Regions from separate parts of the Blautia sp. DFI.1.216 genome, predicted to be linked through region 1. Evidence: riboswitches for the same ligand, from Rfam matches in the RefSeq annotation. Region 1 holds a riboswitch; the other holds the start of a gene.
What was found. Region 1 has a riboswitch for thiamine pyrophosphate ahead of thiS (sulfur carrier protein ThiS). Riboswitches for the same ligand answer to the same signal wherever they lie in the genome.
Positions count from the first base shown of each region.

Region 2: it holds a riboswitch for thiamine pyrophosphate, as region 1 does, so the genes downstream of both, thiW (energy coupling factor transporter S component ThiW) here and thiS (sulfur carrier protein ThiS) in region 1, are expected to answer to the same signal.

Region 1 covers NZ_JAJDML010000007.1:9,437-25,552, forward strand. Annotated here, with positions in the region: gene LJE11_RS04180 (ABC transporter substrate-binding protein) at 1-1,146, shown strand, start outside; gene LJE11_RS04185 (carbohydrate ABC transporter permease) at 1,412-2,311, shown strand; gene LJE11_RS04190 (carbohydrate ABC transporter permease) at 2,313-3,188, shown strand; gene arfA (arabinosylfuranosidase ArfA) at 3,375-4,898, shown strand; gene LJE11_RS04200 (MurR/RpiR family transcriptional regulator) at 5,010-5,837, opposite strand; gene nagB (glucosamine-6-phosphate deaminase) at 6,112-6,855, shown strand; gene nagA (N-acetylglucosamine-6-phosphate deacetylase) at 6,967-8,070, shown strand; gene LJE11_RS04215 (N-acetylmannosamine-6-phosphate 2-epimerase) at 8,156-8,860, shown strand; gene LJE11_RS04220 (histidine phosphatase family protein) at 9,253-9,984, shown strand; gene LJE11_RS04225 (hypothetical protein) at 10,012-10,173, shown strand; gene LJE11_RS20735 (hypothetical protein) at 10,182-10,379, shown strand; gene LJE11_RS04230 (DUF6320 domain-containing protein) at 10,306-11,166, shown strand; TPP riboswitch at 11,211-11,319, shown strand; gene thiS (sulfur carrier protein ThiS) at 11,573-11,776, shown strand; gene LJE11_RS04240 (thiazole synthase) at 11,828-12,607, shown strand; gene thiH (2-iminoacetate synthase ThiH) at 12,725-13,966, shown strand; gene LJE11_RS04250 (thiamine phosphate synthase) at 13,968-14,543, shown strand; gene thiC (phosphomethylpyrimidine synthase ThiC) at 14,603-15,913, opposite strand.
Region 2 covers NZ_JAJDML010000056.1:5,111-21,226, reverse strand. Annotated here, with positions in the region: gene LJE11_RS16135 (sulfate ABC transporter substrate-binding protein) at 1-668, opposite strand, end outside; TPP riboswitch at 1,111-1,214, shown strand; gene thiW (energy coupling factor transporter S component ThiW) at 1,307-1,894, shown strand; gene thiM (hydroxyethylthiazole kinase) at 1,824-2,600, shown strand; gene LJE11_RS16120 (MATE family efflux transporter) at 2,688-4,088, opposite strand; gene LJE11_RS16115 (glycoside hydrolase family 36 protein) at 4,343-6,454, opposite strand; gene LJE11_RS16110 (carbohydrate ABC transporter permease) at 6,501-7,343, opposite strand; gene LJE11_RS16105 (carbohydrate ABC transporter permease) at 7,361-8,284, opposite strand; gene LJE11_RS16100 (extracellular solute-binding protein) at 8,362-9,627, opposite strand; gene LJE11_RS16095 (response regulator transcription factor) at 9,766-11,334, opposite strand; gene LJE11_RS16090 (sensor histidine kinase) at 11,336-13,147, opposite strand; gene LJE11_RS16085 (ABC transporter substrate-binding protein) at 13,153-14,487, opposite strand; gene LJE11_RS16080 (AraC family transcriptional regulator) at 14,488-15,405, opposite strand; gene LJE11_RS16075 (alpha-glucosidase/alpha-galactosidase) at 15,610-16,116, shown strand, end outside.

The sequences.
Region 1 (16,116 bases):
GAGAATCCGGACAAACAAATCCAGGTGACATTCAGTACTTATCCATACTCTGACATGCATAACAAATTAATGATGTCCTTACAGGCAGGATCCGGTGCTCCTGACCTCTGCGACATTGAAATCGGACAGTTCCCGAACTATTCCGGTGATGACAGTCCTCTGTATTCCATGAATGATGCACTTGCTCCATATGAAGACACAATGGTACAGTCCAGACTTGATGTTTATTCAAAAGCTGACGGAACAAGACTTGGTGTTCCTTTCCATGTAGGTGCAACTGTTATGTACTGGAACGCAGATCTTCTTGAATCTTACGGATTAGATTACAAATCTGTAAAGACATGGGATGATTATACCAAACTTGGTGAAGAGTTAAAAGAAGCTTCCAACGGTGAAGTATACTTAACTTCTGTTGATACAGGCGGTGTTGACTGGATGTGGCTTGCAATGGCTGAGAACGGTGAAGACTGGACAGGCGGCCCGGACGGAACTGTAAACGTACAGCTTGATTCTGTAAAAGAAATGCTCACAATGCAGCAGAACTGGTTAAACGATGGAATCGCAATGGTATCCACAGACGGACATGTTGACCTTGAAGCCGGATTCTCCAATATCATGGATGGAAAGATTGCTTCTTTCCCGAAAGCTATGTGGTACATGAGCCGTTTCAAAGATTACATGCCTGAGATGGAAGGCAAATATGATATCACAACATGCCCTGTATTTGAAGAAGGACAGAAATGCTCTGTTGGTATCGGTGGTACAGGTACTGTTGTAACAAATCAGTGTGAAGATCCTGAACTTGCAGCTGAATGGCTTGCATGGGCTAAATGCTCTGAAGAAGGTGAAAACCTGATCTGGAACGAACTCGGATTTGATGTCTGCAACACAGCATTATGGTCTGACGAAGCGTTTGCTTATGATGAGTCCAATACATATAATACATTCTTCCGTGTAAAACCATACGAAGTGCTGAATGAACTTGCTGAAAATGATGCAATCGGAACTGTTTATACAACAAAGAACTCTCCGACACTGAACGACTATATGTGTACAACAACTCTGAACAATGTATTAGAGGATGGCATGGATGTAGAAGAAGCGCTTCAGGATGCACAGGATTATCTTGATTTCGAGTGTGAATAATAAAATGATAATGGTTCACTGATCAAGTGAATAAAGAACGGTTACTGCAGTGACCGAAATGATATGGGAGGCCAGGGAACCGCATTCCCTGACCTCCTTTACTGTTATCCTGGTGAGAAATGAGATTTTCACAGGATGTGGAGTCTGATTTCTTTTCAGGATAATGGTAATAAGAAAAAAGAAATTATCTGTGACTGTTCAGTAAATCATGATTCTGTGAGATGCTGAAAAGTTACCGCTATTTTTAGAAGAGGAGGAATTCATTGTGAATAAAGTGAAAAAGATGCTCTATTCTCAGAAGGTGGCACCCTACGTATTCGTACTTCCGTTTGTTATCAGCCTTCTGGTATTCTGGTTATATCCACTCATCAGTGGTATTGTAATGAGTTTTCAGGATATTTCGTTTGGCGGTTCTCAGTGGGTTGGTCTGAAGCATTATCAGAAACTGGCTTCCGATAAGTTCTTCAAGACGGCTGTATTTAACAGTGTGGAATACATGCTTTTGACACTGCTCCTGCTGATTCCAATCCCAATGATGCTTGCAGTACTGATGGAAAGCCGTCTTACCAAAGCCAAAGGCGTATGGAAAGTGATCATGTACATTCCGGCACTTACATCTGTAGTTATTTCCGGTATGTTATTCCGATTGATGTTCTCAGAAGGTGATAACGGACAGATGAACCAGTTAATGCATTTGCTTGGAAATGCAAGTATTCCATGGCTGAAAGCAAAGACTACCGGATGGATAGCTCTGTTATTACTCTGTATGTGGAGATGGACAGGTGTTAACATGCTGTATTTTATTTCCGGTTTAAAGAGTATTGATACATCTCTTTATGAATCAGCAGATATCGACGGTGCCAATGCAAAACAGAAATTCTGGTATGTGACACTGCCGCTTCTGAAACCGACAACCATCTATGTTATTACAATTTCCGTATATGCCGGTCTGTCCATGTTCCTTGAGAGTTTCATGTTGTGGAATGGTAACTCCTCACCGAAGAACATTGGTCTTACTATCGTAGGATATCTGTATAAACGTGGTATTGAGAAAAATGATATGGGTTATGCGTGTGCTGTAGGTATGGTGCTTCTGGTCATTGCCCTGGCTATCAATGTTGTCCAGCTTGTGGCAACAGGAACATTCAAGAAGGAGGAAAAGTGATATGGCAAAAACAGCAGCTCAGCCAAAGACAATGGAATCAAATCATAAAGTTGCGTCTGTATTATCCACAGGGCTTTTCGCTATCCTCTGTGTGCTGATCGCATTCCCGCTTCTTGCAGGTTTCTTCGCTTCCTTCCAGGAAGGCCGTGAAGTGGTTATGAAAGGTATGTCCCTGAATCTTGATTTTTCCAAGATGCATCTGGATAACTACAAATACCTGTTTTCCGGAAATGAGGATTCCCGAAAATATTTCATGTGGTATAAAAACAGTCTGATCCTGACACTGATCACAGTAGTTCTGACACTGCTGGTATGCTACTTCATCGCATACGGTCTGACCATGTACAAATTTAAACTTCAGGGATTTTTATTCTTCCTGGTAATCGCAACTATGTGTGTTCCTTTTGAAATCCTGATGCTTCCTCTGTATAACGAAGTTACATCTCTTGGAATCATCAATACAAGAGCCGGTGTTATTCTCCCCGGACTATGTGGTGCGTCGACGATTTTCTTCTTTAAACAGTACATGCAGAGTCTTCCGAAAGAGCTTCTGGATGCAGGAAGAATCGACGGATGCACAGAGTATGGTATCAGTGTTAAGATTATGATGCCGATCACCAAACCGGCATTTGCATCCATGGCAATCCTCTGTGCAATGGGTTCCTGGAACAACATGTTATGGCCGATGCTGGTATTCCGTGATACAAGTAAATTTACACTGCAGATCGGTCTGAATACACTGCTGACACCTTATGGAAATAACTACAACCTTCTGATCGCAGGTTCCATGTTCGGTATTCTTCCAATCCTGATCATCTACCTGATCTTCCAGAGATACCTGATCGATGGTATGACATCCGGTGCTGTTAAGGGTTGATCAAAAGTTGTAAATATTCAAATCGTAACTTGCTGACATGATATAAAATGAGCTGTCCCATTGAGTTTTGAAATTAATGTTACTGTAACCGGTGATCATTTGACATTACTTATGAGGCAGCTCAAATAATATAACGACAAACTAATTTCTCAAACTAAATTTAAGAACGGAGGTTCAAAAAACATTATGGCAAAACAGGCAAAAATGGTAGTGGACAAAGCATTCTCCATTTCCAAAATCGACAAAAGAATTTACGGTTCCTTTATTGAACATCTGGGAAGAGCTGTATACGATGGAATTTATCAGCCGGGACATCCGCTTTCCAATGCTGACGGATTCCGTAAAGATGTTATTGATCTGGTAAAAGAACTGGACGTGCCGATCGTACGTTATCCGGGCGGAAACTTTGTATCCAACTTTTACTGGGAAGACAGTGTAGGTCCGGTTGAGGAAAGACCTCACAGACTGGAACTTGCATGGAAAAGTCTGGAAAAGAACGAAGTAGGACTTCATGAATTTAAGAAATGGGCAGACGCAGCCAATTCAGAAGTGATGATGGCAGTCAATCTCGGAACAAGAGGAATCACAGATGCCTGCAACCTTCTGGAATACTGCAACCATCCGGGCGGAACCAAATACAGTGATCTCCGTATCAAACACGGACAGAAAGATCCATACGGATTCAAAACATGGTGCCTCGGAAACGAAATGGACGGTCCGTGGCAGATCGGTCACAAGACTATGGATGAGTACGGAAGACTGGCAGAAGAAACAGCCAAAGCAATGAAACTCATCGATCCGTCTATCGAGTTCGTTGTATGCGGAAGTTCCAACAAAGATATGCCGACCTTCGCACTCTGGGAAGATCATGTACTGAGCCACACTTATGATTATGTAGATTATTTATCCCTTCATACATACTATGGAAACCGTTCTGACGACAGCAATGACTTCCTTGCAAAATCCGATGATATGGACGAATTTATCCACACCATTATCGCAACCTGCGATTATGTAAAAGCGAAAAAACGCAGCAAAAAGAATATGTACCTCAGCTTTGATGAGTGGAATGTATGGTATCATTCAAATGCTGCTGACAATGATATCACAGAGAATCATCCGTGGCAGATAGCGCCGCCGCTTCTTGAGGATATTTATAACTTCGAGGATGCCCTGCTGGTAGGTCTGATGCTGATTGTTCTGATCCGCCATTCAGACAGAGTGAAAGTGGCATGCCTTGCACAGCTCATCAACGTTATCGCTCCGATCATGACTGACCCTAATGGCGGCGGTTCCTGGAAACAGACTATTTTCTATCCGTTTATGCATGCTTCCAAATATGGACGTGGTGTTGCGCTCCAGCCGGTAATCTCATCCACTGAGCATGAGACAAGCGGACACGGAAGCATCACAGATATTGAAGCAGTTGCTGTTTACAATGAAGAGAAAGAAGAAGTTACTGTCTTTGCAGTAAACAGAAATCTGAAAGAGGATGTTGTTCTTAATACAGATGTAAGAAGCTTCGAAGGCTACAGAGTTGCTGAGCATATCGTACTTGAAAGCGATGACCTGAAGGTAGTCAATGCTTTCGGACAGGAAAATGTAAAACCAAAGACAACACAGCAGACAACAATGGACAATGGGGAATTGACAAGTATGCTGCATAAAGCATCATGGAATGTGATCCGTCTTGTAAAAGACAATAAATAAAAATAATCCCTCTTAAGTAGACAAGGTAAATAACCAAAATCTTCTTAAGAGGGATTTTCTATGGCTATTTTGGCAGTGGATAGTGTCGGGAATGTTTCCTGCATATCAGAATTATTTAATCAGAAATGGCTGAAGTGTCTGTATCGTATATTCATGCAGAGCTTCTTTTTTGCTCCTGTCAATCTGCAGATAGTGAGCATAAAGTACATCCAGAACCAGCAGAATAGGAAACTGTGGGGAAATGATATTTCCATATTCCAGATGTTCCATGCTTGCGAAGATGAGCGTCTCATCGCAGAAGTCCTGATAGGATTTGTCCTGTCTTGCGGTCATAAGAAGTGTATAAGCTCCGTGCTGATGTGCAGCCTTCAGAGAAGAGATAATATCATCCGTCTGTCCGCTGACACTGATACCGATGACCAGACAGTTCTCATCCAGAATAACAGAATTCACCTTCATAATATGACTGTCTGTAACTGCTTCGATATTCAGTCCGATACGCATGAAACGAAGCTTCATCTCCTGAGCTACGAGACCGGAACTGCCTCTTCCGTAAACATAAACACGAGGTTTGGAAACCAGCAGATTTGTGATCCGTGTGATCTGCGCTTTGTCCAGCAGAGCGTTAGATTTATTCAGAAGTTCCTGATAAGTATTAAATTCCGATACTTCAAAATTCGGAATATTTTCTTCGGGACCTGGTGCCAGTCTCTGCTTATACTCATAAATAAATTCTCTGTATCCGTGAAAACCACATTTCTGGGCGAAACGTGAAAGTGAAGCTTCAGATACATAAAGAAGCCCGGAAATATTTCTGGAAGAAAAATCCTGCTCTTCAGTATTATGAATAAAGAAATCGGCGATTGTTCTTTCCAGCGGAGTGAATGTATGGTAATAAGATTCAATTAAAGGAATAATTTTATGTTTGTTTAATGACATATGGAATCCTTTCTGTATGGTGGAATTGATATAGATTACTATAACATTGTAGAATTTGTTTCACAAGGAGAATGTAAATATTTTCATGAAAAATATAAACAAGGAAAGTAATTTCGGAAAGCCTTAAAAACCGAACTGCAAAATGGCTCAAAATAACAAAAAATGAAAGAAGATTCTAAAAACAATACATTCATTGAAAATAGAATCAACAGGAATTATAATGAGTTTATAATAAATCGGAAGTGTCAGATGACACGCAAAAAAGGAGAAAACTATGATTATTTATGTAGGTAAAGATTATCAGGACGTAAGCAGAAAAGCAGCTAATATCATGTCTGCCCAGATTATTATGAAACCAAACGCAGTTCTTGGACTGGCAACAGGCTCTACACCGGTCGGACTATATAAACAGCTTATCGAGTGGTACAACAAAGGTGACCTTGATTTCTCACAGATCACATCTGTAAACCTGGATGAGTATAAAGGACTTTCCGGTGACAACGACCAGAGCTACCGTTATTTCATGAACACAAATCTGTTTGATCATGTAAACATTGACAAAAACAGAACCTATGTACCAAACGGACTGGAAGAAAACAGTGACAAAGCATGTGCGGATTACAATGAGATCATCCGCAGTGTAGGCGGAATCGATATCCAGCTTCTGGGAATCGGCGGAAACGGACATATTGGTTTCAATGAACCCGGAGAAGCTTTTGAGAAGGAAACTCACTGCGTAGACCTTACAGAGAGCACCATCAAGGCAAATGCAAGATTCTTTGAAAGCATGGATGAAGTTCCGAAACAGGCATACACCATGGGAATCAAGAGCATTATGGCAGCAAAGAAAATCCTTCTTGTAGCAACAGGAAGTGCCAAGGCAGACGCTTTGTACAAATCCCTGTATGGACCGATCACACCAAATGTACCTGCATCTATCCTTCAGCTTCATCAGGATGTAACCGTAGTGGCAGATGAAGATGCGTTAAGCCTTATTAAAGAAAAAGGACTTTTATAATACCGGCTCTTGTGTGATAACAACAGTATCAGTGGAAGGAATTGCCTGACAGAGGTAAAGTCAGGGAAATACTTAATAATTCACTTCAGCGAGAAAAGAGGCAAAAATCAGATGATTATAAAGAATGGAAAAGTTTTTCAGGAAGATGGCAGTTATAAAGTCGCAGATCTGTATGTAGAGAACGGCAGAATTGTGGCTTCAGCAGATGAAGTAACCGATAAAACGGAACTGGATGCATCGGGACTGAAGGTTCTGCCCGGACTGGTAGATATCCACAGCCATGGTGCAGTCAGACATGATTTCTCAGATGCAGATGTTGATGGGTTAAGAACAATCCTTCAGTATGAAAAATCTCATGGAATCACATCCTATTGCCCGACATCCATGACACTTCCGAAAGAAGAATTACTTAAGATTTTCCAGACTGCAAAAGATGTAGAACAGGATGAAACCTGTGCACGTATTGTGGGTATCAATATGGAAGGACCTTTCCTTGATCCTGCGAAAAAGGGAGCACATGTAGAAGGCTATATCCGTAAACCGGATATTGAATTTTTCAGAGCATGTAACGAAGCTGCGGGCGGAATGATCAAACTGGTAACTCTTGCACCGAATATGGAAGGCTCTGAGGAATTTATCAGAGAATTACATAATGAAGTGGTTATTTCCATCGGACATACAGCAGCAGATTATGGCTGCGCAGCAGAAGCGATGAAAGAGGGAGCACTTCATGTAACTCATCTTTATAATGCCATGAACGCTATGGGACACAGAGAACCCGGTGTGATCGGTGCAGCAGCAGACAATCAGGACTGTATGGTAGAGATGATCGGTGATGGAATCCACATCCATCCTGTAACTGTACGCAATACCTTTCGTTTATTTGGAGACAGCAGAGTCGTCCTTATCAGTGACTCCATGATGGCAACAGGTATGGAGAACGGACTGTATGAACTGGGCGGACAGGAAGTGACCATGAAAGACAGAAAGGCAACTCTGGCAGACGGAACGATCGCCGGTTCTGCAACCTGCCTTTTTGATTGTATGAAGTGTGTTATTTCCATGGGTGTACCGGAAAGAGAAGCGATTCTGGCAGCAACAGCAAATCCGGCGAGAAGTATTGGGATTTATAATGAAGTGGGTTCCCTTACTCCCGGAAAACGGGCAGATATTGTGTTGACAGACGAAGAGTTGAATATTGTTAAGGTACTGTAGTGTAAAAGAAAAGCTTTCCGACAGAATGTGCACAGATAAGAGTATGGACATTTTGCCGGAATGCAGTTCTGTATCAAGGAGAAAAATGATAACTAAAAAAGCGATTTTAGATGCGATTCATGGAAAAATGATCATTTCCTGTCAGGCGGTAGAAGGTGAACCATTATATGTAGAAGAGAAATCCATTATGTACCTGATGGCACGCGCTGCAAAACAGGCAGGCACACCTGCAATCCGTACAAGCAGTATCCGCGATGTCATAGCGATCAAAGAAGAAACCGGTCTTCCGGTGATCGGTCTGGTGAAAATCCAGTATCCCGGATATGAAGGATATATCACACCTACCATGAAAGAAGTAGACGATCTGGTAGCAGCAGGATCTGATGTTGTAGCTCTGGATTGTACACTTCGCAGGCGTGGTGATGGCATAACTGTCAATGAGTTTATCGCACAGATCAAAGAGAAATACCCGGATATTATCCTGATGGCAGATATTTCTAATTATGAAGAAGGTATCAATGCATGGAAGTGTGGTGTGGATATTGTTGGAACAACCATGAGCGGTTACACTGATTACACTTCCAAAAAGGATGAACCAGATTATGAACTGATGGAGAGGCTTGCAAAAGATACAGATATTCCGGTTATCGGAGAAGGCAAGATTCATTATCCGGATCAGGCTGTAAAAGCACTACAGACAGGTGTATGGGCGATCGTGGTAGGCGGAGCGATCACACGTCCGCTGGAAATCGCACAGAGATTTCAGAAGGCAATTGAAGCAGGTAAATAAAATGCGAACAAAAAAGGATGTGTCAGAGTTGCACATCTTTTTTTGTTATAGCAAGTGCAGTATTTTATGGAATGGCTATAAATAAACAGCCGGCCGACTTTTGCAGCAACTGAACAGGGCTGCAGAGAATTTTTAGTGCAGAAAGCGGAACTTGGTGTTAGAATAGAAGCGTCATATGATAAGCAGAACTTATCCACATCAGAAGATATTTAGTTACTGTGAACGGAGTGAACAGTAACGATATTTATGAGGAAACAATCCCTCCGGTTACAGAAGAATGTGGAAATTAAAAAAACTCAGATAAGATCTATGAATGGAAGATGCCAGACTATTTGGATACGATCTGATCTGAGATAATAGAAGAACTGAGACAAAAGAAAGGAACAATACGAATGAGATTATTGATCGTGCGACATGGAGATCCGGATTATTCCATTGATTCTCTTACAGAAAAAGGCTGGAAAGAAGCAGAATATCTGTCAGAAAGATTGTCAAAACTTGATGTAAAGGATTTCTATGTATCACCTCTTGGAAGGGCAAAGGATACAGCCTCTTTTACATTGAAGAAAATGAACCGTACAGCAGTTGAGTGTGACTGGCTGAGGGAATTTGATGTTCTGATCGATCGCCCGGATGTTACTGACAGGCAGAAGAGATTATGGGACTGGCTTCCGCAGGACTGGACACAGGACGAGAGATTTTACCAGTATGATCACTGGTATGAAAACGAGAGACTTCAGCAGTCGGATGCCAAAGGATACTATGACTATGTAACAGGAAAGTTTGATAAGCTTCTTGCCGAACATGGTTATGTACGTGAAGGACATTATTACAGAGTGGAGAAACCAAATGAAGATACGCTGGTATTCTTCTGCCATTTTGGTCTGGAATGTGTGCTTCTTGCGCATCTGATCGGTGCTTCTCCAATGGTACTGTGGCATGGATTCTGCGCAGCACCAAGTTCAGTGACAACTGTCAATACAGAAGAACGAAGAGAAGGAATCGCAAGTTTTCGTATTAGTGCATTTGGTGATATTTCCCATTTATATGTGCATGATGAACCACCGGCATTTGCCGCAAGATTCTGTGAAATGTACAGTAATACGGATGAGCGCCACGATTGATTAACCAGGTAATTCACCTGCGGAGCCATGCATTTCCTGCAGGAACTGGTTCAGGATTATCTGATCCTGGCACATCCACAGGCAGATCTTCCGCAGATTGAGCATGCAGAGGAAATTACACATGGAGATAAAGAAGAGATATCCACCGGAAAGCCCGCTCCTGTGGAGTTTCCATCACTGTTTTACTGACAGCAATGATGTTGTGTTCTATTCGGGAAGAGATTCCAAAGAATCAGCAGAAACGACCGGTAGCATTGATGATTCCGGTGAATCTGAGAAATTATTTTCCGTCTCAGTCTATGACAAATTTCTTTGGATGGATTGAGGTGGGATATATATTTTCTGATGATCGGAGCCAATCTGGGAAGCAGGAGCATTACGGCAGTTTATTCTAATATCGGCATTATTCGTTTGCCGGAGGAGTACAAAGAATATATTCAGCATTTTGGGATTTTTGCAAGTACCAATTCTTTGCAGATGTGTTCCTGTTCTTATGGGGATGAGATGGTACTGGGATTTACTTCCAAGATACCGAATGACAGTATCCAGAGGAATTTCCAGCGGATGCTTGGAGAGGAGAATGTTTCCCACAGAGAATTAAAGAATGAATTTCCGGGATATGGAGAAAAGCATAGGCTTGAGAAAAAAGAAAATCAGAAGGTTATCCAGACTTTTAGCTTCCTGTGTCTGGCAATTGCGGTAATTTGCGGAATGATTAATTTTATGATGGCAGATGTACTGAATTGGTTCTGGTTTGCAGGAGCAGGATGTGCCTGTGCATGGCTGGTTGTTATGGTAGCATATTATAAACGCAGGAATATTCTGAAGAATGAAATGTGGCAGCTTTTGCTCATATCAGTAATCGCAATCCTATGGGACCGGTTTACCGGATGGAAGGGCTGGTCTGTGGATTTTGTGATTCCTTTCGGGATATTGGCAGTGCAGTTTTCTGTTCCTGTGATCGCAAAAATAAACCGTCTGGAAAGGGAAGAATATCTGTTTTATCTTGTACAGGCCGGAATTGCAGGACTGATTCCGATGATATTGGTTTGGACTGGAATCGTGCAGTTTGCCGTACCTTCAGTAATCTGTGCCGGAATCAGTTTTCTGACATTGGCTGCACTGTTTATCTTCTGCAAGAAGGATACGATGCGGGAGTCTCATAAGAAACTGAGGATGTAGAAATATGGTCTTGACACACATGGGATAAAAGATTATACTTACCCATGTAAAGAAAGGGGAGCTTGTGAGCGCAGGCTGAGAGGAAGTCATCAACTTCGACCCATATACCTGATTTGGATAATGCCAACGTAGGAACCTATAAGATATGATTTTAAAGGGAGATGACTGGCATCTCCTTTTTATTTATCTCATGCATTTGAAGAAATTCAGCTGTCCGGTAATCAATCTGTAATAAGCGAGAGAAAGCCGGGGGCTTACAGGGAAATTTACATTATAACAGATGAATATTGGGAAAGATGAGAGTGAACAGAGTTCATGAAGGGGTGCACCACCGCGGGTGTATTCTTTTGTGGACTCTTTTTTATGTTGTAGAGGCCGGACCTTCTTTTCCCGGAAAGGAGAAAGTATGCTTATTACTGTTAATGGAAAAACAAAAGAATTGCAGAATACTCTTACAATAGGGCAATATCTGGAGGAAAACAGCTATGTGCCCAGCCAGATCGCAGTAGAATTAAATGAAAGAATTCTGTCAAAAGCCGAGTACAGCACTACTGTTTTACATGAAAATGACATACTGGAAATAGTCAGCTTCATGGGAGGTGGAAGATAAACAGGAATATCCTGATATCACATTATAATATACGAAAGAAGGACTTAAATTATGAGTACAAATAATGAAGACAAACTGATTTTGGGAGGTCATGAATTTACTTCCCGTTTTATTCTGGGATCCGGAAAATTTTCTCTGGATCTGGTGAAAGCATGTATTGAAAAGGCAGATGCGCAGATCATCACTTTGGCTCTGCGTCGTGCCAATGAAGGTGGACTGGCAAATATTCTGGACTATATTCCGAAAAATGTTACTCTTCTTCCCAATACTTCAGGTGCCAGAAATGCAGAAGAAGCAGTTCGTATTGCCAGACTTTCCAGAGAAATCGGATGCGGTGATTTCGTAAAGATCGAAGTGATCCATGATTCAAAATATCTGCTTCCGGATAACTATGAAACTGTTAAAGCTACAGAAATTCTTGCAAAAGAAGGATTTGTAGTAATGCCTTATATGTACCCGGATCTGAATGCAGCCAGAGATCTGGTAAATGCCGGAGCTGCCTGCATCATGCCGCTGGGTTCTCCGATCGGCTCTAATAAAGGTCTGTGCACTAAGGAATTTATCCAGATTTTGATTGACGAAATTGAGCTCCCGATCATTGTAGATGCAGGAATCGGACGTCCTTCTCAGGCGTGTGAAGCCATGGAGATGGGGGCATCTGCAGTTATGGCAAATACTGCGATTGCTACAGCAGGTGATGTGCAGATAATGGCTGAAGCATTTAAAAAAGCTATTGAAGCAGGACGAAGTGCATACCTTGCCGGACTGGGAAGAACCCTGGAAAAAGGTGCAAGCGCATCCTCTCCACTGACTGGTTTTCTTCATGAGTAATAAATAAAAAATCATTCTAAGATGCATTATTTTAGAGGATTGCTATAACTGCGGAGTAGGTATTAATTTATAGGAAAACGAAAGTTGCCAAATGGTAATAAAGAGGAGAAAACATCAATGGAAACAACAGAAAAAAATATGGAACATGGGGAACACTTCAACGAAAGTATTGTCAATGAAGTGATTCTGGAAGATATGAAAAAGAACAGGATCGATCATATGAAATATCTTCCGGGAATGGAAGTACTGGAAGAATCAGACGTGATGGATCAGGTTATTTCTGCCATGAATGCTTACGATTATGATAAATATACAGAGGCAGATGTACGCAGGGCACTTGCTCATGATAACCGTACACCAGAGGATTTTCAGGCACTGCTGTCTCCGGCTGCATTGCCTCTTCTGGAGGAAATCGCACAGGCTGCGCAGAAAGAAACCAGGAAACATTTTGGGAACAGTGTGTATATGTTTACCCCTGTTTATATTGCAAATTACTGTGAGAATTACTGTATTTACTGCGGATTTAACTGCCATAATAAGATCCGCAGAGCAAAGCTGAATGCAGAAGAGATTGATAAGGAAATGGCTGCTATCGCAAAGACAGGACTGCAGGAAATTCTGATTCTCACAGGAGAGAGCAGAGCAAAATCTGATGTAAAATATATCGGAGAAGCATGTAAGATTGCCCGGAAATATTTCAAAGTAATCGGACTTGAAGTTTATCCTATGAATTCAGATGAGTATGCACATCTCCATGAATGCGGAGCTGATTATGTAACGGTATTCCAGGAGACTTATAATTCAGATAAGTATGAAACTCTGCATCTTGCAGGGCACAAGCGTATATTTCCTTATCGTCTGAACGCACAGGAACGTGCTTTAAAGGGTGGTATGCGAGGAGTAGGATTTGCTGCACTTCTGGGACTGGATGATTTCCGTAAGGATGCTTTTGCCACCGGATATCATGCATATCTTTTGCAGAGAAAATATCCTCATGCAGAGATTGCATTTTCATGTCCGAGACTTCGGCCGATCATCAACAATGACCGTATTAATCCTATGGATGTACATGAACCACAGCTGCTTCAGGTGGTCTGCGCCTATCGTCTGTTCATGCCATTTGCAAGCATTACGGTATCTACCAGAGAGTGTGAGCGTGTACGCGATAACCTGGTTGGAATTGCTGCGACAAAGATTTCAGCAGGAGTCAGCACAGGAATCGGAAGTCATGTGGAGGATATCGAAGATAAAGGAGATGACCAGTTTGAGATTTCAGACGGAAGGTCTGTAGATGAAGTCTATAAGGCACTTTTGGATCATGATCTTCAGCCGGTTATGAATGATTATGTGTACCTCTAAAATGCAGAAAAATCCTTATGAAAATGTAATTGCAGTGACCAACCGCTCCCTGTGTCAACGTCCCTTTGCAGAACAGATCGAGCGTGTATGCAGCCTTCATCCGAAGGCGGTTATTCTGAGGGAAAAGGATCTGCCGGAGGAAGAATATTCTCGTCTGGCAGAGCAGATACTGGAAATCTGTAAGAGATATCAGGTTCCCTGCATATTACATACCTATGTAAACGTAGCAGAAAAACTGCATCATCCATACATTCATCTGCCAATATTTCTGTTGGAAAAATATGAGGGAAAGCTTGGAGGTTTCCGGCAGATCGGAAGTTCGGTCCACTCCGTAGAAGATGCATTGAAAGCAGAAAGTCTGGGAGCTGATTATCTTACGGCAGGACATATTTATACAACTGACTGTAAAAAAGGACTTCCACCCAGAGGACTGGAATTTCTGGAGAATGTCTGTAAAGCAGTAAAGATTCCTGTATATGCCATAGGAGGGATACATCCGGGAACAGGACAGTTAAATGAGATTATGGAACATGGTTCAGCCGGTGGATGTATTATGTCAGATATGATGAAGATATAGTAAATAAAAAGCCGTATTTCAACAATCAAACATGTTGAAATACGGCTTTTATAAAAGCATCATTCATCAAAAATAGTAACAATTTCACCATCCAGAATACGGTTTGTATTCTTTACGGCACAGAAGTTTCCGCACATACTGCAGGTGTCTTCTTTCTCAGGTTTGGCCTCTGCGCGGTAGCGTCTTGCTTTCTCAGGATCCATGCTGAGTTTGAACATTTCTTCCCAGTCAAGACGTTTTCTCGCTTCGCTCATCTTATAATCCCATTCTGCGGCACCGGGAACTCCTTTGGCAATATCAGCAGCATGAGCAGCAATTTTGGCAGCGATAATTCCCTCTTTTACATCAGCTGCATTTGGCAGACGAAGATGTTCTGCAGGTGTTACATAGCAGAGGAAAGCAGCACCTGAATAAGCAGCAATCGCACCGCCGATTGCGGAAGTAATGTGGTCATATCCGGGAGCAACATCTGTTACAAGCGGTCCAAGTACATAGAAAGGAGCGCCATGGCAAAGAGTTTTCTGGATTTCCATATTAGCTGCAATCTGGTTCAGCGGCATGTGGCCGGGTCCCTCGATCATAACCTGAACATCCTTTTCCCATGCACGTTTGGTAAGCTCACCGAGAGTGATCAGCTCTTCAATCTGTGCAGTATCAGTTGCATCTGCAATACATCCGGGACGACATGCATCTCCCAGACTTAAAGTGATATCATACTCTCTGCAGATATCAAGAATTTCATCAAAATGTTCATAGAACGGGTTCTCTTTTCCTGTCATTTCCATCCATGCGAACATAATAGAACCACCTCTGGAAACAATGTTCATGAGACGTTTATTCTGTTTGAAACGTGCTGCGGTTGCACGATTCATACCGCAGTGGATAGTCATAAAATCCACGCCGTCTTCTGCATGCATACGTACGATATCAATCCACTCTTCAGAAGTAATCTTGCCAAGTGCTTTGTGATAATATACTACTGCGTCGTAGATCGGAACAGTACCGATCATTGCCGGACATTCGGATGTAAGTTTGCGGCGGAAGCTTCTGGTATCTCCGTAGGAGCTGAGATCCATGATGGCTTCTGCACCCATTTCTACTGCTGAATGTACCTTTTCATATTCCATATCAACGTCTTTCCAGTCTCTGGAAACACCTAAATTTACATTGATCTTGGTGGTCAGCTTTGCACCGACACCGCTCGGACTGATGCTCTTGTGATTTTTGTTGCAGGGAATAATTACCTGTCCTTTTGCAATCAGTTCTCTTAATTCTTCCACGTCAAAGTGTTCTTTTTCTGCTACGATTTCCATCTGTGGTGTGATGATTCCCTGACGTGCCGCGTCCATCTGCGTTGTATACTGTGTCATTTTTTCCTCCTTGCCCTGCACTGTGGGCTCTTAATTGCTGCACATAGTAATAGATAAACAGCAATATTAAATGAACTGCGCCTCCTGCATACAGCAGGGACTTGCACCTGCGCATATTCGTAAGTTTTTAAGTAAACTATTGGTGTGACAGAGAGTGGTGCCCCCGGTCTGTCGTGGCAATATTTTATTGCCTTTCAGGCGTG
Region 2 (16,116 bases), on a different contig from region 1:
TTTTCCCATGCGATCAGTACATCACCCTGTCCGTTCTCTACGAAAGAAGTAGTCGCTCCTCTTGCACCGGAATCCAGAACCAATACATTCTGATACAGCTTCTTAATGAAGTCCTTAATCTGATCTTCATCTCCATTAAATTTATCCTTCGCATACGCCCATGCTGCCAGATAATTCCATCTTGCACCACCGGAAGTCTTTGGATTCGGAGTAATCACGCCTACACCATCTTTTACCAGATCATCCCAGTCCTTAATCCCCTTTGGATTTCCTTTTCTCACAAGGAATACAATTGTTGAAGTATATGGAGAACTGTCATCCGGAAATTCATCAATCCATCCGTCATCGATCAGTCCTGCATTCTGAATAGCATCCACATCATATTCCAGTGCCAGAGTAACTACATCCGCTTCCAGTCCATTGGCAACCTCAAGTGCCTGCTTACCGGAACCTCCATGAGACTGTGTAATATCCACATCCTGTCCTGTCTTCTCCTTCCAGTGCTCCTGGAATATCTTATTATACTGTTCATAAAGCTCTCTGGTCGGATCATAGGAAACATTCGTAATACTTACGCTGTCTGCCGCATAAACTGTGTTTCCTGCTACTGTCCCTAAAGTAACTACTGCCGCAAGGGCTGCTGCTGCAAATATGATTTTTCTGTTCATAATATTCTTCCTCCTCTGAAATGTGTTTACAAACTTGACTTGTAACTTTTTCTTCTCAAGAGAACTTTTTTATTTCACTTATCATTTATGCTCTGTTCTCTTGCTGATGAGGTATTATAAACATAGTTTTCATATAAATAAAATATGAATATCTGAAAACGTTTGCACTATACGATTCTGAGTTTCAATTCATTCATGAGTTTCCATCTCTATAACGCCAAAAAAGAGCCCTTACTTATCACAAATACAAGATCTTCTTCTCTTATTTTCTGTTTTGTGAAAACGTATTCACCATATAAATCAACTATGATATCTATCTTTTATCTGTTCAGTGTACACTCACCCATCACATCTGCTTGCAGAATCGACAAAAACCTGCATTTACATCCCATTGACTTTTCCAGATGCTTGTGTTACTCTAACACAAGAAAATCTGCATATAGATGATAACAACGGGAGCCTGTGTGACAGGCTGAGAGGAAGATTGATCTTCGACCGCACCTGATATGGATAATGCCAGCGTAGGGACTGTATTTGTATATTAAAATCTGCCAGTGTGTTATTCGGCAGATTTTTTTGTAGGATTTTATTTATTTCCTGCACAACTAATCAACTTTTTCATTTCAAGGAGGTTCATTATGAACACAGACAGATCAAAAACACTCAGAATGGTCATGCTCGCCATGATGGTTGCCATCGGCGTTGTCATCTCACCCATTCTGAGAATCGAGGGTATGTGCCCTACTGCACACCTGATAAACATCGTCTGCTCCGTACTTCTGGGACCGTGGTATTCACTTCTTTGTGCCACTCTCATCGGAATCATCCGAATGATGTTTATGGGTATCCCGCCACTTGCACTGACAGGTGCCGTATTCGGCGCATTTTTATCAGGCGTTTTCTACCGCGCTTCTCATGGAAAGATTATCTGCGCAGTAATCGGTGAGATCTTCGGAACCGGTATTATCGGCTCTCTGGTTTCCTATCCTGTGATGGCATTTCTCATGGGCAGAAGCGGACTGAACGCATTTTTCTACACACCAATGTTTCTGGCAGCAACCTGCATGGGCGGTACTATCGCCTATTTTTTCCTGAAAGCATTAAGTCACGCAGGAATGCTTGCCAAATTTCAGCAAAGCCTTGGAGCAAAAGTATATGACCGTAAATCAGACAAATCCCAGACAACTGACCCGAGCAGCCCAACCGCTGATTCACTGCATCACTAATCCGATTTCTATTCATGACTGCGCTAATATTATTCTGGCGGCCGGAGGCCGCCCGATCATGGCAGAACATCCGGCAGAAGTAGCTGAGATCACCAGAAGTTCTCATGCACTGGCACTGAATCTTGGAAATATCACCGATGCGCGTATGAAATCCATGCCGGAATCTCTGAAAACTGCTGCCAGTCTCCATATCCCTGTTATGCTTGATCTGGTAGGAACTGCCTGCAGCAATCTGCGTTACGAATTCGCGCAGAATCTTATGAACATCCACATGCCCGAACTCCTTAAAGGAAATATGTCTGAACTTCTTGCCATGTCCGGACAGACCGCACATGCAATCGGAATTGACGCAGGCGTACAGGATGTACTTACAGACGCCAATCGTTCCCATCTGAAAGAACTTTTCCAGGAAAAGGCTTCCCGGTGGAATACCACACTTCTTATCACAGGCAAGGAAGATATGATCGTCTCTGCCAATAAGTGTGAATTTATTACAAACGGTACTCCTGCCATGTCACAGATCACAGGAACCGGATGTATGCTTGGAATGATCTGTGCCACCTATCTGGCAGTTACAGACCCATTTACAGCAGCCCTCTCAGCAGCCAGAGAATTTGGCACAGCAGGAGAAAGAGCAGAGAAAAACAGCTCCGGACCCGGAAGCTTCCAGACAGAGCTGTTCGATCAGTTTTACAATCTTTTATAATCTGTAGTTTATCAATAATTTTTTTCATAAAAAAGTTCCCGTCAGACAATATGGATAAATTTCTTCCATATCATCTGCGGGAACTTTTTATACTATTTCCGCACTGCGCATCTTTCCCAGTTCTCGTCTCGCAAACACAATTGCCAACACAAATACCGCCGCATCTGCGATTGGTCCTGCATACATCACTCCATCAATTCCCATAAACAACGGAAAGATAATGATCAATGGCAGAAGAAAAATCACCTGTCGTGTCAGAGACATTACAATACCCAGCTTCGCCATACCGATAGAGGTAAAGAAACCGGAAGATACTGGCTGGATACCGTTTACAAAGGTCATAAACATAAATATTTTCAGATAACGTTCTGCAAACTGAAAATACAGATCACTTCCTGTTCCGAAGATACCCACGATCTGGTGTGGAAATATCTGGAAACAGAAAAAGAATATCGTTGCAATTACTGTACAGGCAGTTACAGAATAACGGTATGCCTGTCGTACTCTGTCATATTTCTTTGCTCCGTAATTAAATCCCCAGATTGGCTGACTGCCCTGAGAAATTCCGATACAGATTGCCATAAATACCTGATTAACTTTGGAAATAACCCCAACACAGGCAATTGGAATATCACTTCCATATACAGAATTTGCTCCGTAATAACGTAGAATATTATTCAATACGATCTGCACGATTGCCATTGCAATCTGATTAATACAGGAAGCAAGTCCCAGAGAAATAATTGCCCCCAGATATGACAGTTTCGGTTTCAGCATCTCACCGGACAGATACATTTTTCGGAACTTACAAAAATACACAATTACCAGAACTCCAGAAGCAACCTGTCCGATCACTGTTGCCCATGCAGCACCTTTAATCCCCCATCCAAATCCAAAAATAAACAGCGGATCCAGAATAGTATTAATAATCGCACCTATCATAATGCAGACCATAGAATAAGTCGGACTTCTGTCTGCTCTGACCACATGATTCCCGCCGACAGACAAAATATAAAATGGAAGTCCAAATGCAGTAATACCTGTATAATCAACAGCATAAGGCATAACATCTGCAGTTGCCCCGAACAATGTCAGAAGTGGTTTCAGGAACATCAGTACAATCACAGCAAGTATCAGACCACTGATTGCCAGTGACGACAACGCAGTACCTGCAATCCCGCTGGCTTTCTTCTCCTGTCCTGCCCCCATTTCCAGATTATAATTTGATGCACCGCCAATTCCCAAAAGCAATGCCAGCGCAGTTGCGACCGTTGTAACAGGAAACGCCAAATTTGTAGCTGCATTTCCCAGCATCCCCACACCCTGGCCAATAAAAATCTGGTCCACGATATTATACATCGCACTGACCAGCATACTGATGATCGCAGGAATCGCAAACTTAGCGATCAGTCCACCCACGGGTGCTGTACCCAACGGATTCTGTGCCTGCGAATTTATTTCCTGCGTACTTTGGTTACTTTTTCCCAAATAAACTCCTTCCTCTCTTTACATATTTGACACAATTTCTATCCCTGATAAATAATAACACACTTGTAGGAATAACTTTTATTATGCCGTTTCTTTATGCCGTATTATTTACTTTAACATTTATTCTCCTTCTCTGCAACGAAAAAGCAGGGGATTTATTGCATCCGTCAATAAATCACTCCTGCTTCTATTCTTAATGCCATCACTTTATGAACATTTTATATTTATTTTTCATACAAATCCTCTGATATTTTCTATACCTCCTCCAGACAAAACAGTCTAGCACTAACCGGATTTGGAAATTCTACGGTTAACTCTCCAGCCTCTTTATTCCACTTATAATTACATGGTTCTGCTTTCGGATAACCACATACCACTTTCAAATCCTGACCTTTTCTGTGCTCAACAGGAATTGTTGCAAAAGCAGTCTGACTGTTTCTTCTCCATACAGCCACATAATCTTTCTTACCTGCATTCAATCCCATGCTCACCCACGGATCGCGATATTTAGAAAGACCTAATGGCCAGAACGGTACTGCATTCTTGATATCTACACGGATTGTTTTATAATATGAGATTGCCTCTTTTACAAGATCAAATCTTTCCTGACTCAGATTTACCAGATGACCGCTCTGATGGATTCGAAGTAGTATTGCATTAACCATATTGAAAATTACTTCTTCCTTATCGCCTTCAGTCAGAGGATAAGACCAAATAGCAGCCTGCTCGGGCGTTAATGCCATTGGAGAATTTGCTGCGATTGTAGCATATCTTATATAGTCTTCCTGGTCACTGGTAGACTGAATGCTGTAACGTGAAAGCATTGCATAATCCATTCTCAGACCACCGCTTGAACAATTCTCAATAACCAGATCCGGATATTTTACAAAAATCCCATCCAGCCATTTCAGGTATGCACGGTTATGACCAAGAAGTCCATCACCTGCACTGTCCGCGTTCAGTTCTGTTCCAATTCCCGGTTCAATGTTGTAATCCATCTTAATATATCCAACGCCATATTCATTTACAAGACGATCGATAACTTCTGTTGCATGAGCAATAACTTCTGGATTACGGAAATCAAGCTGATATCGGCTTCTGTCATAAACCTTTTTTCCATGTCTCATAAAGTACCAGTCATCCGGAACCTTATCTGCTTTCGGGCATTTGATTCCCATAACTTCAAGTTCCAGCCATACTCCAGGGACCATTCCTTTCGAACGGATATAATCCATCACTTCTTTTAAGCCGCCCGGAAATCTTTCTTTGGATGGCAGCCATTCTCCAACACCATCCCACCAGAATCCTGCTGAATACCATCCACAGTCAACACAGAAATATTCGCAACCCGCTTCTTTTGCTTTATCAATCAGCGGAAGTTCTTTTTCTGTCGTAGGGTCTCCCCACAGACAATTCATATAGTCGTTAAAGATTACCGGAAGTTTTTCATTATCTTTATTCTTTCTTCTGATAGCACGACGATATTTTGTAAGTTCTCCTGCTGCCTCTTCCACATCTCCACATGCAGAACCGACACTTACCGGAACACTTGCAAAAGTATCACCCGGTTTCAAATTCTTCCACCAGTGAGACTGATGTTCTGTGGGGCCGGATAACTGCAAATACATATGTCCATCCTGATCACTGATTTCCCAGTACCAGGAACCATTCTGCTCAATCTGCCAGAACAGGATAGAATCTGTTTCTTTATTCTTCAGGCATCCCATAGGAAGATAATTCTTAGTAGACCAGTTTCCGGTATTTCCAACACTGATTGTCTGAGAAGAACGTCTTACTTTATCCGGCTGTGAAATAGACATACCTAGCTGATCCATACTGAAACGGTTCCAGATTAATTCCTTCTGCCATGCATTGCGTGCAATCAGAACTTCCAGTTTTTCATCAGTACTTAAAAGACCTTCTTTGTCAATACCAAGCAATGCAAAAGAAGATACATACTCAACTCCCAGATCTTCTTCTCCATTATTTTTTAACTCTGTCCAGCTTCTGATCACAGAGATTCCATCATAGAACTGAATATTACTGCATACTTCCAGTCCTGTAGGTTTATCTTCCATAAGGATCTCAAGTTTTCTTCCTGTCTCGTTTCGATAATCTTTCATATCTTTATATTTCAGGCGATAGCCAGGAGCAGTATAAGTATACTTTGTTCCATGGCGTTCACCCGGACGGTTTAAACCTGAAAGCAACACTTCTACCGGTCTGAAAGAAGCTGTTCCTTCACAGGAATTAATATCATTTTCATCAAACGGTAAGTTTGAAAAATGTAATAACTTAATCTCATTCTCATCTGTGATCTCATAGACCATGTTTAAATTATTTTCTTTAATTTCAATTCTCTTCATGATGTCTCACCAATACTTTCTTCTCTAAACTTATTCTCAATTTGCATCAACCTTTGACAGAACCACTCATTAAGCCTGCAAGGAAATATTTCTGCAGGAACAGGAAAATGATAGTTACCGGAATTACCGCGATAACAGATCCGGCCATCAGACCACCCCAGTCAATAGTATTTGCACCTTTGAATAACATGATCGCCGGTGTCAGTGTTCTGTATTTATCTGTAGAGATAAAGATGTAACCAAACATAAACTCGTTCCATGCATTAATAAATGCATATAATCCGGTAGAAATCAGACTTGGAACAGATAATGGTAAAATAATCTTGAAAATCGTCTGTGCTTTTCCACATCCGTCAATCTCAGCCGCCTCTTCCAGTGCCATCGGTACAGTATCGAAGAAACTGCTCATCATAAACGTACACAGCGGTATAACGAAAGTTGTATATGCCAGAATCAGACAAAGGTAAGTTTCCAGAATATGGAATTTCTGCATGATCATATATAACGGAACCAACAGAAGAACACCAGGGATCATCTGAGACAACATCATTGCAAAGTTGGAAACCTTTACAAGTTTCTGTTTATAGTAACGACTTAATGCATATCCTGCCATTACAGCAATTACCATAGAAAGTCCACAGGCAATTACAGATACGATAAAACTGTTCTTAATATAATTTATAAACCCTGCCTGGAACAGTACCTTCTTAAAATTCTCCAACGTAGGTGCATGAATCACAAAAGAAGGAATCGCCGTACGAATCTCGTCTTTTGGCTTAAATGCTGAAATCACCATCCAGATAAATGGGAATACACAATATATGGCAATTATAATAAGAAGAATATATGAAACGGTTTTTACAATCGTTTGATTTTTTTTATTCAACATATTTCCTTTTCCTCCTTTTAGCTTAAATCATCACTGATTTTCATTCTCTTTCTGTAATAGAAAAGGAACATAATAAACATCGCAGTAAACATCATCGTTGACAATGCAGACGCAGCGCCAACATCAAAGGTCTTCATTGAATACCTGTAGATCATGATTGGAAGTGTCTCTGTTGCATAGTTCGGTCCTCCCTCTGTCATAACCCAGATAAAGTCGAAGTTAATTGCAGTCCAGATAATATGAATAAATACAATTACAAGCGATACAGATTTCAACTGTGGTAAAGTAATTTTGAAAAATCTTGTAAACATTCCAGCACCATCTACTGCTGCCGCTTCATTCAAATCTGCTGGAATAGACTGCATTGCAGACAGGAATGAAATTGTATAATACGGGAAAGATCTCCAGATATTTACAAAAATTACAGTTGCCATTGCATATCTGGAATCACCAAGAAAATTAATCTTTTCAGAAATAAGTCCCACTTTCAGAAGCAGGTAATTGATAATACCAAAGTCTGGATTTAACATCCAGTCCCATGTCATACCTGCAACAATAATTGGAACCAGCCATGGGATAAATACTAAAGTACGGAAGATTGCTCTTCCTTTAAATTTCTGATTCAATAAAACTGCAGTAAGCATACCCATAATATATTCACCAGCTACAGAAAATACTGTCCAGAAAATTGTGTTTCTTATTGCCTGTGCAAAGTGTTCATCTGATACTACTTTCTTAAAGTTATCCAGACCGGCAAAACCTGTCATACTCTTATTGATCAGATGTACGTGTGAAAAAGCATCATGAAGAACCTTTCCCAGAGGATATGCAATCAGGCAGGCAAGGAAAATAAGAGCCGGCAGTAACATAACCAAAGCATATCTTCTTGCCTGCTGATCTCTTGTCAGTTTTCCGTCCGTTTTTTTCAGTAATTTTGACATATATAGCCTCCTATCTAAACATTTTCAGATAAGAAAAGCTGGAATGCTTTCACATCCCAGCATTTCTTTTAAAACGTTTATTCGCTCAGTTCACCATTTTCCTGTAAAGATGCATTTACTGCGTCACTCAGCCAGGAAGCTGCTTCTTCTGCAGTTTTACCTTCCTGAAGGACCTTAGCGATAGAATCTACCATTGCCTGATTGATTCCGCTTAATGTTACAGGAGGGAATGTTACACCTGTGTCAGCCAGTGCTGAGAAGTCTTTACTCCATTTGGAATCTGTAGATACATCAGAACGTGGGGATCTGTCAGCAAATGCTGCTTCCTGCCATTCTTTGCTGCAGAATGCTGTTGCAAGATCAAATGCTTCGTCCTTGTTCTCGCTGCCTTCCATAATAAACATTGGTTTACACTCCATGTATGTAGCAGGCTGTCCATCAGCTGGGTATGGAATCGGAGCTACAGATACATCACCCATAGTATCCGAGTTAGAAGATTCTCTCTCTGCAAGCCAGTTACCAGTTACATATGTTGATGTGATTCCTGTTGCGAAGTTTTCATCTGTTTCTTCCCATCCCCAGTTTTTAGCACTGGAATCGATAATCTTGTTGTCAATCAAATCCTGATAGAACTGGAATACTTTTGTTGCTTTTTCAAGTTCATCTTTATTTTCATTCCATGTGTTTTTGTATTTTCCATCATCCTGTGCAGATGCGATTTCCAGACCGTACTGTGCAAGATAAACCAGAAGTTCCTGAGAAGCACGAACTCCTGTGCATGCAACCTCTGTCAGATATTTACCATTATTATCATAGTAATCTGACTGAGCAAGTAAATCTTCCCATGTTGCAGGAGTTTCGATACCTGCAGTTTTCAGATCGTCATCATGTACCAGATATGCTCGAACTGTCATTTCATATGGGATACCAATAACTTTGTTATCAATTGTCATTGCATTTACAACAGAATCTGAAAGAGCATCTTTGTCTTCCCATTCGTTGAATTTGTCTGTAAGGTCAGCTACGATTCCCATGTTGTAGAATTCACCAACATATTCCGGAAGTCCCCAGATCAGATCTGGTACATTTCCACCTGCTGCAGCTGTCAGGATTTTTTCATGAAGCATATCATAGGTGAAATTTGTCTGGTTTACAGTATTTCCTGTTTCCTCTTCCCATTTCTGAATCATTTCCTGGCTTGCCTTTTCTGTGTCAGCGCCCTCTGTCCAGCAAGTCCATAATTCAATTGTTTTTCCTCCGTCTTTTGCAGATACACTTACCGGTGCTACCATCGTTCCCACCATTGCTGCAACCATAATTGCGGATACTACTTTCTTAAACATTCCTTTTCCTCCTTGTTTATTTTTAGTGATTCGGTATATTTCATACGATGTATATAGCATACCTTTTGTATATTTACAACAATTTAGGAGGGACTTCCAAATAATACCACTCTTTTCAATTAAAAATCCCACGTAAAATTATCTGTTGTTCTTCTTATATTTTGCAGGACTGCATCCATAAAAATCTCTGAATTTGTCTGTAAAAGTACGCACATCCTTATAGCCAACCTGACTGGCAAGCTCATAGGTTTTCATGTTTGTTTCCATCAGATACTGTAATGCTTTTTTCATTCTGACTTCCAGCAGATATGCCTTAAAATTCTCACCTGTTTCCTTCTTGAAAAAGGCACTGAAATAATAAGGATTCATATAAACCATCTGTGCCATTTTTTCCAGTGTAATGTCTTCACTGAAGTGTTCCGAAATATATTCTTTTACTTTAAAAATGGAATCATTCTCCTGGTTTCCTTTGCAAAATACACATTCATTTACAAACCGTTCCATAATACTCTTAAATTTTTTCTTCAGGTCTTCATATGTATTTTGTCCTCTCAGTGCTTCTACTTCTCTTTCCAGTTTCTTCCTGTTTTCCTCATCAATTACTTTACATTGCAACAGATCATGACATACATTCATCGCCAAGATAATACATCTGCTTTCCACTGCATAACAGCTTCCATAATGAAGATTCCTTATAATTTTCAGACTTTCGTCAAAAGAATCCTTCCAGTTTTCATCATGTCCTAATATTTTCTGAGTCAGCTCTTTACACTTCTTTTCAAACTCTTCAAAAGAATAATTATATACTCTTTCTACGTTTTGATAATAAATCGTTTCTTTCTGAGTAAAATAGTAAATACCAGCAGAGAATTTAGCAGTTTTATAAAGATATTCCACTTTATCTGCCTGCGTTGTAATTTCCCCGATTCCTGCTATCAATTCTACTCCATATTTCCCATAAACGATTTCTCTGATTCTGGAAATAATTGTTTCGGTTTCATTCTGCAAGTCTGTAGAATATAATACCAGGATGATAGTGCTACTATTTTCACTTCTTTTGGTTACAAATCCATTCCTGTTTTCTTCCAGATATTCTTCAATCTCCTTAAAAACTGCAAATCTCATTAATTCAAAACGGTTACTGTCCTGAATTCTCTGTACCAGATCACCTTTCAGCACAAAGCAGACACCTGCAAAATATTTCCCTTCATTCAATAATTCTTTTGAAACATGCAATTTTCTTTTTTTTCTTTTTACCGGAAAATTATTAATCTCTTTAAAAACGTTCTCTACATTTTGTTGTTCAATCTTCCAGACTGCCTCTGGCTGTTCCTGAACAATCTGATCCTTTGCCCTGTTGATTGCATTTTCCAGTTCTTCTACAGAAACAGGCTTCAGAAGATAGTCCACTGCCCCATATGTTACAGCCTCTTTTGCATAGGAAAACTCTTGAAATCCACTCAGAAAAATAACCTTTGTTTTCAGCTTACGTTTATTTATTTCTTTTAAAACATCCAGTCCTGTCTTTTCCGGCATACTGATATCCGATATAATAATGTCTAGTTCCAGAGTATCCAGCAGATTCAAAAGTTGTTCTCCATCTTCAGCCTCCCCGACAACCTCCGTGTCCATCTTTCCCCATTCCATCATCTTTTTCAGACCACGTATAATCAGTGGTTCATCATCCGCAATGATAATTCGGTACATCTTAAACATCCTCCCAGATTAATGGCAGCCAGTATTTTACAATGGTGCCCATTCCTTCATATGCATCAATTTCCAGTCCGTACTCATTTCCGTACAAATGTTTAATACGGTCAGAAACATTTTTGACTCCTATGCTCATTCCTTTAATATCCTCTTCTGCTACTCTGGCATCACTCTTTAATAGTGCCTGAACTTCTTCCAGCCTTTCTTTATTTATTCCCACACCATTATCCATAACTGTAATCTCAAGAAAATCCATATTTTGTTTCGCCTGTACTACAACCTCTCCAGGTCCTTTATTCGGACGCAACCCATGCTTGACAGCATTCTCAACAACCGGCTGAATAATCAGATGCGGTACTCTGCATTTCCATAATTCCTTTGGTATTTCCACACTCAGAGAGAATCGGGAATCGTACCGCACTTCAATCAGTTTAAAGTAATTGGAAATACATGCGATCTCCTGCTGCAAAATAACCATATTGCCGGTTGTCCCGATCAGATATTTTAACTGCCCGGACAAACTGTCGATCATAGTAGCCACCAGCATGTCATCGTTTGTGATTGCAGACATTCTTATGACATCCAATGTATTATACAAATAGTGTGGCTGGATCTGTCTTTTCAGTGCTTCCAGTTCTGCATCTCTCTGTCTGATTTCCGCAACGTATGCCTTCTGAACATATTTGTTCAGATTTTCAGCCATCTGATTCATTCCATTTCCAATATCCTGAAACTCATCATTTGAATCAATATGTACTCTTGCATCCAAATCACCCTTTTCAATACAGCTCATGGTCTCTTTCAGCATCTGTACAGGTTTATTTAGTTTCTTTGAATAATACATATACACAAGCGCCAATAAACTTACTCCAATCACGATCAACAGCATTGTTGTATTTCTTATCATCTTGTAGGCACCTTCAATCGTTCCTGGTATTACCCTGTCAATAACAAGCCAATTTGTACCATCAACCTTCTGATATACAAGACATTCATTTTTCTGCTCCAGATATCCACTTTCCTTATTTTTCATAGCATCCAGGAGAATTCCATCATTTTGAGCATTTATTCCTTCATACTGTTTCTGTGAATGATAAATATATTTTCCGGAAGCAGAATCTACTACATATATTTCATGGTTTGTTCCATAACTTTCCTGTGTCAGCATCTTTTTTAAATAATCCGCCGAAATATCAATAAACAACGTCCCCAGAACTTCTGATCCTGCTTTTCGGATTGTAGCTGTATTCATAATATTTCTGTAAATTGTAAAATCATTTTTCTGTGAATTTCTATAATATTTTGTTTCATGAGTGGACATGATCTGTACATTTCTGGAACCTATCAGATAATGACTCTTATACCATTCCTGCATTTCCTGTTCATCGATCAGCAATTCCGGCGCTTTCATAGAAGAATACATTTTTCCATCCGGAGTAACAAAAAATACATGATCAATTGCCTCATTCATATACAGGATTGTCCGAAGAATTTTTGTAATCATTGCATTCCTCCCTGTTTCAGACATTCCCGTATCTTCAAACAACTCATAAAAATAATCATAATCAGAAACACTACTCTTATAAATATATTCCGTATCATCCGCAATTTCGGTTATAAGATCCGAAATATTCTTTGCCATAATCTGATCTGTCATAGAAAAATTTCCAAGAATATTTTCATACATCGTATTTGAATATACATTATAGATCAGCATTCCCATGAGCAAAAAAGGAATCAAACCCATAAACAGAAACATAATTACCAGTTTTGCGTAGAAACTCCTGAATCTGATCTGTGGTTTTTTCATAAAAATTACTCCTCCTGTGCCTCTCTGTCCCATGCCTGATCTATTTCTTCAGCAGTCTTTTCTACCGTATATTCTCCTGTATACAGTTCTTTTAATATCTTGTTGACATCAGTCAGAAAAGACGATGCTGTTCCCTGCATTCCCAGATACACTGTATTCTTATCTGCATATCTGTAATCTTTCAGAAGTTTCTGCTGAGCAGAAGGTGCCGGATAAATAATCGCCTCCTTCGTTACCGGAAGCCCATACATTCCCTGTATCATACTTCTGTAATTTTCTTTTGTGTAAAAAAATTTCAGAAACCTCTGTGCAGCCTCTTTTTTTCTGGTATCTTCTGTACATGTCTCTGACAATGCCCAGTAAGCATTATTTCTCGTCAAAGCCGTAAGATGTCCATTGTCATTTCCCAGAAAAAACCATCCCAGACGATAAGTTACCGGATCCTGATCTTCTGGAATTTCCTCTCCCAGAGAAGTTTTATCCGATTCTGTAGACATTGGATATGCATCTATTATCTTGGTAAAAAGCCAGGGTCCCGCATATATCATTGCAAACTGATTTTCCGTCATTCTGGTTACAATCTGGTTCTCTGTCATATTTTCCGAATCTTCCAGAATATATCCTTTTGAAAAAAGTTCCTTTAAGTCTTCTAACATATGTATGGATTCTGCACTTGTAAATTTCACGCTTCTCTCTTTTCTCATTTCCAACCAGTCCGGATTCTCTTCCATAATATCTTTCTGGAAGAAATAATTAAGCCAGTATGTCATATTTTCTTCCTGATTACCGCCAATTGCCAATGGACAAATTCCTTCTGCCTTCAACGTATCACAAATCTGAATAAATTCTTCATAAGAATCCGGTATTTCCAGATCATATTTTTTAAATATATTTTTGTTATAAATTACACCATTTGTGGTCGCGTATATCGGCAGACCATAACTCTTTTTATTAATCACAATCACATTGGTCACCATATTGCTTACCTCCGCATCAATTGCCCCCAGCTTTCCCGCATCAGCAAACGCATCAACATTTTCCAGCTCAAAAATATCAGGAAATTCGTCCAGTGCCTCCTTTACCTTAAGTTCGTTTTCACAGTTTGCTTCTCCTGAATTTTCTGTGTTAATAATAATATCAGGGTTCTGTGCCATAAACTCATCGCATAAAGTTTCCATCGCTGCCACCCATGTTACATCTGAACCAGAATACAAAAGTGAAAGTTCAACTATATCCTCTATACTGTCACTGTCTTCTGCCTTTACCTCTTTCATATTTGCACTCCCGATTAAGCTTCCTATAAGAATCACAATAAAAAACATACCTTTTTTTATTCTCATTTACATAATCTCTCCCTTTAAGTTTCTATCATTTTCAAGACTATATCTGATGTTTCTGGTGTCAGTTGTCATATTTCGTGCATGAAGTCCCCTATATGCAGACGGTGTAAGTCCATAAAATTTTTCAAAAGTATAAGAAAAATGCTGTCTGCTGTTATATCCGGAAGCAAATGCAATATCCGTAATTCCAAAACTACTATTGCAAAGCAGAAATACTGCCTGCTCCAATCTTTTCTGGTTTATATAATGATTGATCGTACATCCTATCTTGTCTGTAAACAATGCCTGAAGATATGATTTGTTAATATCCACGTATGCCGCAATTTCTGGTATGCTGATTTCTTCCAGAAAATGTTTATCTATATAATCACAAGCTTTTTTCAAATAAATAACTCCTTGTGTGTTCTTCTTTAAGCTTATACAATATGTTAATTCTACCATCGTTCTACTAAGCAGAAGTCCAAAAAGAAACTCTTGATCATCCACCTTATTCTGGCTTTTCTGAAGATAGGAGAGCAAATCTTTTATTGCATATCCAAGACTTCTTCCATCATTTGCAGCGATATATCCCTGTGGCATCTGAAAACATTTCTGAAAATCCCGAATCTTCTCAAGCAAGATTTCTGCCTCCACTGCCGTTTCTTCTGAGGTCAGCGCAAACTCCAAATTCAATACAGAACACGGCCTCCCCTCTGTAATTTCCAGTTGATGCTGTATTCCGGGCAAAATATAAATAAACTCACTGGATTTCATTCGTAACCATTCATTCTGACAAAAAATCCTGCATTCTCCCGACGTTACATACATAATTTCAAAACTATCATGAGCATGACATTTCATATGATATTTTACCAACGATAACGCATAAAATGCAGTTACTTTAAAATACTGTTTCTCTTTTTGAAATATTCGATACATGACCAACTCTCCTTGTGTACCAATAAATTGATTTCCTGAACAATCTCGCATCTATAACAATCCTAACACATTTTTTGCTTTTTTACATCACACTCAAAAATTAAATGCGATAATATCTTGCATTTCATTATACAGCCGATAATAACTGTCACCAAACTTCTTAATAGACTATATACTGTAAAAAAACACAGGAGGGATTTTTATATGAGTTTTAAAATTGCATTTATTGGTGCAGGAAGTCTTGTATTTGCCAGAACATTATTTACAGATATTATATCTGTACCTGAATTTCACAATATCGAAATTGCCTTCACTGACATTAATCCGGACAATCTTGAAAAGACAAGAGAATTATGTCAGAGAGATCTGGACGCAAACAATATTCCAATCAGAATTGAAGCAACAACCAATCGTCGTGACGCCTTCAAAGATGCACGTTATATTGTTAACTGTGTGCGTATCGGTGGGCTTGAAGGATTTGAAACAGATGTAGAGATTCCATTGAAATATGGAATAGACCAATGTGTAGGGGATACCTTATGTACTGGTGGAATTATGTATGGACAGCGTGTTATCGCAGAAATGCTGAACTTTTGTAAAGACATTCGTGAAGTTTCCGAACCTGGAGCAATCATGCTGAACTATTCCAATCCAAACGCAATGGCTACATGGGCCTGTAACAAATATGGAAAAGTCCGCACTATCGGACTT